Regions from separate parts of the Caproicibacterium sp. XB2 genome, predicted to be linked through region 1. Evidence: predicted binding sites of a transcription regulator. Region 1 holds the regulator's gene; each other region holds the start of a gene.
What was found. The regulator HrcA, encoded in region 1, represses chaperone genes, less so after heat shock. The targets are predictions, from matches to a motif close to TGTTAGCACTCNNNNNNNNNGAGTGCTAACA.
Positions count from the first base shown of each region.

Region 1 (2,273 bases):
CGCGCTCTGTGCGTTTGCGGTAGTTGTCATACTCGGCCGCGGTGCGCATCAGCCGGTCTTTCTGCTGGTCCGCTTCCATTTTGAAAGCAGCCAAGTCATTCTGCAGTTTTTCCAGCTTTTCTTTCAGTTCCTTGTTTTCTTTTTTGCTGGCCTTTCCAGCCGGTTTGTCTTTCTGGTCCTCAGCGGGCTCAGACGGCTTCGGTTCCTCTTTCTGGGGCTGTTCGGTTTCCGGCGCTGTTTTCTGCTGTGGCTCGTTTTCTTCGGCGCCTTGTGTTTCCTTTTTTTCTTCGGTACTCAAAGTCCCATCTACCCCCTTCATCTATGCAATCCAAAATTTCTGGGAATTGTCTTCCTTTTACTGCCAGTCTATCAGCTCTGTCAGCATACGGCCAACACTGCGGGCAACATAATCAATGCTGCCAATCAGTTTCGGGTAATCCATGCGCATCGGCCCCAGCACGGCGATTGCACCGGCATCCTGTTGGTGCACCGCATAATGCGCCACAATCAGCCCGGTTCCGCGCAGTGCGGACACGCCGCTCTCATTTCCCAAATACACACGGGAACCGGACCTGCGCAGCAAACCATATACTTGCTGCGGCTGCGACAGATAGCGCATCATGCGCCGCAGGTCATCCGCACCCAGTTCCGGAAAAAACAGCAGGTTTGTCTGGCCGTCCATGCGCACGTCACTGCCCATTGCTTCCCTGGCCGCATCCTGCAGGGCCATCAGCGCACTGCTCATCAGCAGCGCCGTATCGCCCATGGACGCACCCATTGTCTGGATATACGCTGGTGTAATGCTGCGCACCGGCCGTCCGGCAAGGCTTTCATTAAACACACGGAAAAACACACGCAGAATTTCCGGCGAAAGCTCAAAGCCGCAGTGGAACACACGGCTGTGCATCGTGCCGGAAGTCGTCATCAAAATCAGCATGGCCGTATGACGGCTGGTCTGTACGAACTGAATGCCGGCCACTGCCGCGGCACTGCCGCTCGGTGTAGTTGTAATCGCTGCCATGTGGCTGATGCCCGCCAACGTGCGGGCCACGCCGTCCAGCAGTTTTTCCGGGTCGTAGGCACTGGGCAGCAGCAGCGCATCAATAAAGTGGCGTTCTTCCGGTGTAACACTGGCCGGCTTCATCAGCTCATCCAGGTACAGCCGATATCCCTGCTCGCTGGGCACCCGCCCGGCGGAGGTGTGCGGCTGGTCCAACAGGCCCATCGCCGCCAAGTCACTCATCTCGTTGCGCACTGTTGCGCTGGACACGGAAAAGTCCAAATTGTCACACAGGACCTTGCTGCCCACCGGTTCGCCCGAAACCATATACAGCTCAATAATTGCCGACAGGATTTTCTGCTTGCGCGGTGTCAATTCCATATCCTCACCCTCTTTTGTAGTTAGCACTCTATGCTTATGAGTGCTAACTGCATTACTTAATGTATCATTACTTTGCCCCTGTGTCAATAGGTTAATTGTAAATACATTATGAATTTGTAGACTTTCATAAAAAAAGCGCCCATTTGGGGCGCGGTTTTTACCGTTCACAGTTCCTCCAACAAATCCGCCAGCAGCGGATTTGAAACCAGAAATCCCCGCCGTGTCAGCCGCAGGCTCTCCGGTGATACCTGTGTCAGGCCGGCCGGCACATATCGCTGTGCTGTCCGCCGCATGGCATCCGGAATACCATGCCCAAAGCGCTTCCGACAGTCAGCTTCCCGCAGGCCAGCCGTCAGCCGCAGGCGCAGCATGGCGTATTCCGCAAACGAGCCCGCCGGTATTTCTGCATCTTCTTCCGGCAGCGGTGCCTCCCCTGCCAAAAAGCCCCGCAGTGAGCGTGGCCAGTAAAAGCGTTTTCCGCCGAAATAGGAATGTGCCGCCGGACCAAGCCCCAGGTATGGTGCAAGGTCCCAATATTTTAGGTTGTGGCGGCTCTCTTGTCCGGGCCGCGCAAAGTTGCTGATTTCATACTGCCGCAGGCCGCCTTTCTCCGCTAGACTGCATGCTTTTTCATACAGTTCCGCGGCCTTGTCATCGTCCGGCAGGTCCATCTGCTCCCGCCGCTGCCAGTAAGCTGTGTGCGGCTCTATCCGCAGAAGGTACATGGATAGGTGCGTCACGCCTGCCTGCAAACAAAACTGCACGCTTTTTTGCAGGGTTTCTGCCGTCTGTCCCGGCACCGCCAGCATCAGGTCCAGCGAAACATTCGCAATGCCCGCCCGGTGTGCGTCTTCTACGGCCCGTGCCGCATCCTGCGCCGTATGCTGTCTGC
Region 1 is NZ_CP173227.1:127,716-129,988, reverse strand. Features, by position in the region: gene grpE (nucleotide exchange factor GrpE) at 1-319, opposite strand, end outside; gene hrcA (heat-inducible transcriptional repressor HrcA) at 356-1,381, opposite strand; gene hemW (radical SAM family heme chaperone HemW) at 1,546-2,273, opposite strand, start outside.

Region 2 (2,273 bases), 840 kb from region 1:
GGCCGGCTGACGCGGATAACAACCAATGACAACCTCCATGCCATGTGCTTTTATCAAAAGCGCGGCTTTGACATGGTGCAGATTTTCCGCAATGCCGTGCAGGCATCATGCCGGTTAAAGCCGTCTATTCCACTGACCGGCGACTTTGATATTCCCATTCGTCACGAAATTGAAAAGGTCCTGTAAGAGAGGAGAAATGCCATTGCGGTACAAAAAGGAAATTACTTTAAAAGACGGACAGGACTGCCTTCTGCGCAGCGCTGTTGCAGAAGATGCACAGGAGATTTTAGAGCATCAGCGTATTACTTCCGCAGAAACAGACTTTATGGCGCGTTATCCGGACGAGATATGCGATACACCGGAAAAGGAAGCATACCTTCTGCAAGCCGTGGAGGCAGACCCGCACAGCATTATGCTGTCTGCTTTTGTCAGCGGAAATCTGGCGGGCAGTGCGAGTGTTTTTACGGATAAAGTGCATTCCCGCTGTGGTCACCGCGGTGATTTCGGCATTTCCGTAAAACAGAAATACTGGAATGAGGGCATTGGCTCCGCGCTGCTGCAGGCGTGTTTGGAGGCAGCCCAGAGAGCCGGACTGGAACAGGTGGAGCTGGGTGTGGTGGATACTAACCTGCGCGCTTTTCACCTGTACCGCAGGTTTGGGTTCCAAATTTATGGGATGCTGCCCAATGCATTTCGCTATCGGGACGGCAGCTATGCCGGTGAATATGAGATGGTATGCAAATTTTCCGAACAGAAATAAAATAACAAGGGAACGCTGGTGCGTTTTGTGTTCCGCAGAATGTTCGCGCCGCAGCAAAATGCAGCGGCATAAAAAGGCAAAAATCGTTTTTGACGAAGTATTCACAATTTGTTTATTGAAATTTTCCAGCGAATGGTTTACAATGGATTTAGCACTTGACGAAGCAGAGTGCTAAAAACAAGAATCAGAGGCGGTATTGCAATGAAACAGTTTAAGGCAGAGTCAAAACGTCTTTTGGACTTGATGATTAACTCTATTTACACGCACAAGGAAATCTTCATGCGCGAACTAATCAGCAACGCAAGTGATGCGATAGATAAGATGTATTATCGGTCCCTGCAGGAAAACGACACGGGCCTTTCCCGTGACGATTTCAAAATTCACATTGCACTGGACAAACCGGGCCGCAAAATTATTATTGAGGATAACGGCTGCGGCATGACAAAGGACGACATGGAAAAGGACCTCGGCACTATCGCCAAGTCCGGCTCCCTCGCCTTTAAGCAGGAAAACAAAGACAAAAAGAACGATAATAACATCGATATCATCGGTCAGTTCGGTGTTGGCTTTTATGCGGCCTTTATGGTGGCAAAGCAGGTTACAGTGGAAAGCAAAGCCTACGGCAGCGATGAAGCATGGTGCTGGCAGAGCAGCGGTGCGGAGGGATACACTGTGGACCCCTGTGAAAAAGCAGAGCGCGGCACAAAAATCACACTGGACCTGAAGGACAATACAGACGACGACAATTACGACACATACCTTGACCAGTACACGATTAAGAACCTCATTAAGAAATACAGCGACTATATCCGCTATCCTATTCGCATGGATATGCAGAAGAGCCGCCAAAAACCAAAGCCGGAAAATGCTCCTAAGGACTATAAGCCGGAGTATGAGGACTATACCGAAGTGGAAACACTGAACTCCATGGTCCCCTTATGGCGGAAGAACAAAAACGAGGTAAAGCCGGAAGAGTACAACAGCTTCTATAAAAACAAGTTCGGCGACTATGAGGACCCGCTTAAGGTGATTCACAGCTACAACGAAGGTGTAGCTACTTACACAGCACTGCTGTTTATTCCGGCACGCGCCAGCTATGACTACTACACCCGTGACTATGAAAAGGGATTGCAGCTGTACAGCAACGGCGTGCTCATTATGGACAAATGTTCCGACCTGCTGCCGGACTGCTTCAGCTTTGTACGCGGCCTTGTCGACAGCCAGGACCTGAGCCTCAACATTTCCCGTGAAACGCTGCAGCATGACCACCAGCTGCATATTATTGAGGGCCGTCTGGAAAAGAAGATTAAGTCTGAACTGCTGAATATGCTGAAAAACGACCGCGAAAAGTACGAGCAGTTCTATAAAGCCTTTGGTCTGCAGCTGAAGTACGGTGTTTACAGCGACTTCGGTCAGCACAAAGAACTGCTGCAGGACTTGCTGCTGTTCTACTCCAGCAGTGAAAAGAAACTGGTTACCCTGCAGGAGTATGTGGACCGTATGAAGCCGGACC
Region 2 is NZ_CP173227.1:1,287,019-1,289,291, reverse strand. Features, by position in the region: gene ACIHKT_RS06500 (hypothetical protein) at 43-186, shown strand; gene ACIHKT_RS06495 (GNAT family N-acetyltransferase) at 203-760, shown strand; gene htpG (molecular chaperone HtpG) at 956-2,273, shown strand, end outside.
Region 2: a site for HrcA is predicted at 907-937, ahead of htpG (molecular chaperone HtpG). Genes of this name have one in related genera too.

Region 3 (2,273 bases), 760 kb from region 1:
TGCCTTTTGGGTGTGGAGGGCCTTGTCAGCAGGGAACTGCGCGATATGGGTGCACAGAATGTGCAGGCACAAAATGGTCATGTACTGTTCGACGGCACCCCGCAGATGCTGGTACGGGCCAATCTATGTTCCCGTTTTGCGGAACGGATACAGGTGGAAATGGGTACATTTCCTGCCTGTACGTTTGACCAGCTTTTTGAGGGCGTGCGTGCTCTGCCATGGGAATGCTGGATAGGCAGGGAGGACGCGTTCCCCGTCAAGGGGCATTGCCTTTCTTCTCAGCTGCACAGTGTGCCGGACTGCCAGAAAATCATCAAAAAGGCGATTGTGGAACGTTTGAAAAACCGTTACCATGTCAGCTGGTTTAAGGAAAGCGGCAATTTGTATCAGGTGCAGTTCCTGATTATGAAAGACCAGGTGCGTGTTATGCTGGACACTTCCGGCATTGGCCTGCACAAGCGAGGTTACCGGAGAAAGGCGGCACAGGCACCGATTAAGGAAACGCTGGCGGCGGCGCTGGCGGCCTTGTCCCGTGTGCGTACGGACGCAAACCTATATGACCCCTGCTGCGGTTCCGGTACCATCTTGATTGAATCGGCTATGTATGCCATGCATATGGCACCCGGTCTGCGTCGTCACTTCACGGCCCAGCAGTGGCCGCAGATTCCGGAAGAACTGTGGGAGCAGGAGCGCGGACGTGCACAGGACCTTATCCTGTGGGACGCGGCTTTTACCGGCTACGGCAGTGATATTGATGAGGAAGCGGTTCAGCTGACGCTGGAAAATGCCCGCAAGGCCGGTGTCGGTGACCGCATTCAGGCACGGCAGGCAGATTTGGCCGATTTTGCCCCGCAGACGGAGCATGGCTGTGTCATTTGCAACCCGCCTTATGGCGAACGCCTTCTGGACCTTAAACAGGCAGAAGCCTTGTACCGCAACATGGGCCAAGTTTTTCCGGCACGCCGCGGTTGGAATTATACTGTTATTTGTTCCGATGAAATTTTTGAGCACTGCTTTGGACGGAAAGCCGATAAAAGCCGCAAACTGTATAATGGCATGATTAAATGCCGTGCCTATATGTTCTATAAGCATCCATAAAAGGGAATATACGTATGGAATCTTGGCACTCTAAGAAAAAGAGTGCCATTTTTATTCCAAATTAGAACCAAAAGGCACTTTAATTGTAAATAATTTGTGAAGTCGGAACTTTTTTTGAAAAAGGACTTGATTTTTCGGAAAAATCGGCTAAAATAATGTTTAGCACTCAGGGAAAGCGAGTGCTAAACTAACTAGTAAATAATTTCTACCATGTAACTGTTAAGGAGGATGCATTTTTATGACAATTAAACCTTTGTCCGACAGAATCCTGATTAAAATGGAACCCGCAGAAGAAACCACAAAAAGTGGTATTTTGCTGACCGGCTCTGCAAAAGAGAAGCCTCAGGTCGCTGACGTTGTTGCAGTTGGCCCTGGCGGATTGGTAGACGGCAAGGAAGTTAAGATGACTGTTAAGGTCGGCGACCGTGTACTGACCAGCAAGTATTCCGGCACCGAAGTGAAGGTCGACGGCGAAGATTACACCATTGTTCGTCAGTCCGATGTTCTGGCAGTTGTCGAATAATTTTTGAATACCTGGTGCTGCAGGATGTTGCAGACACCGAACAATACATTTGGAGGTATGAAGTATGTCGAAACAGATTATTTACGGCGAAGACGCACGCAAGGCTTTGATGAAAGGCGTCGATAAGCTTTCTGATACCGTTAAGATTACCCTCGGCCCGAAGGGCCGCAACGTTGTGCTGGACAAAAAGTACGGTGCACCGCTCATCACTAATGATGGTGTAACCATTGCCAAAGAGATTGAATTGGAAGACCCCTTTGAGAACATGGGTGCACAGCTGGTTAAAGAAGTCGCTACGAAGACAAACGATGTTGCGGGCGACGGCACCACAACTGCTACTGTTTTGGCACAGGCTCTCATTCATGAAGGCATGAAGAATGTTACCGCCGGTGCAAGCCCGATGGCAATCCGCAGCGGCATGCAGGAAGCTGTTGATATAGCTGTTGAGGCAATTAAGAAGAACAGCCAGGCTGTCAAGGGCAAGGATGACATTGCGCGTGTTGCAACCGTTTCTTCCTCTAGCTCCTTTGTCGGCAACCTGATTGCTGACGCAATGGAGAAGGTCACCAGCGATGGCGTCATCACCATTGAAGAGTCCAAGACTGCTGAAACTTACAGCGAAGTCGTAGAAGGCATGATGTTTGACCGCGGC
Region 3 is NZ_CP173227.1:1,367,781-1,370,053, reverse strand. Features, by position in the region: gene ACIHKT_RS06890 (class I SAM-dependent RNA methyltransferase) at 1-1,098, shown strand, start outside; gene groES (co-chaperone GroES) at 1,337-1,621, shown strand; gene groL (chaperonin GroEL) at 1,686-2,273, shown strand, end outside.
Region 3: a site for HrcA is predicted at 1,256-1,286, ahead of groES (co-chaperone GroES). Genes of this name have one in related genera too.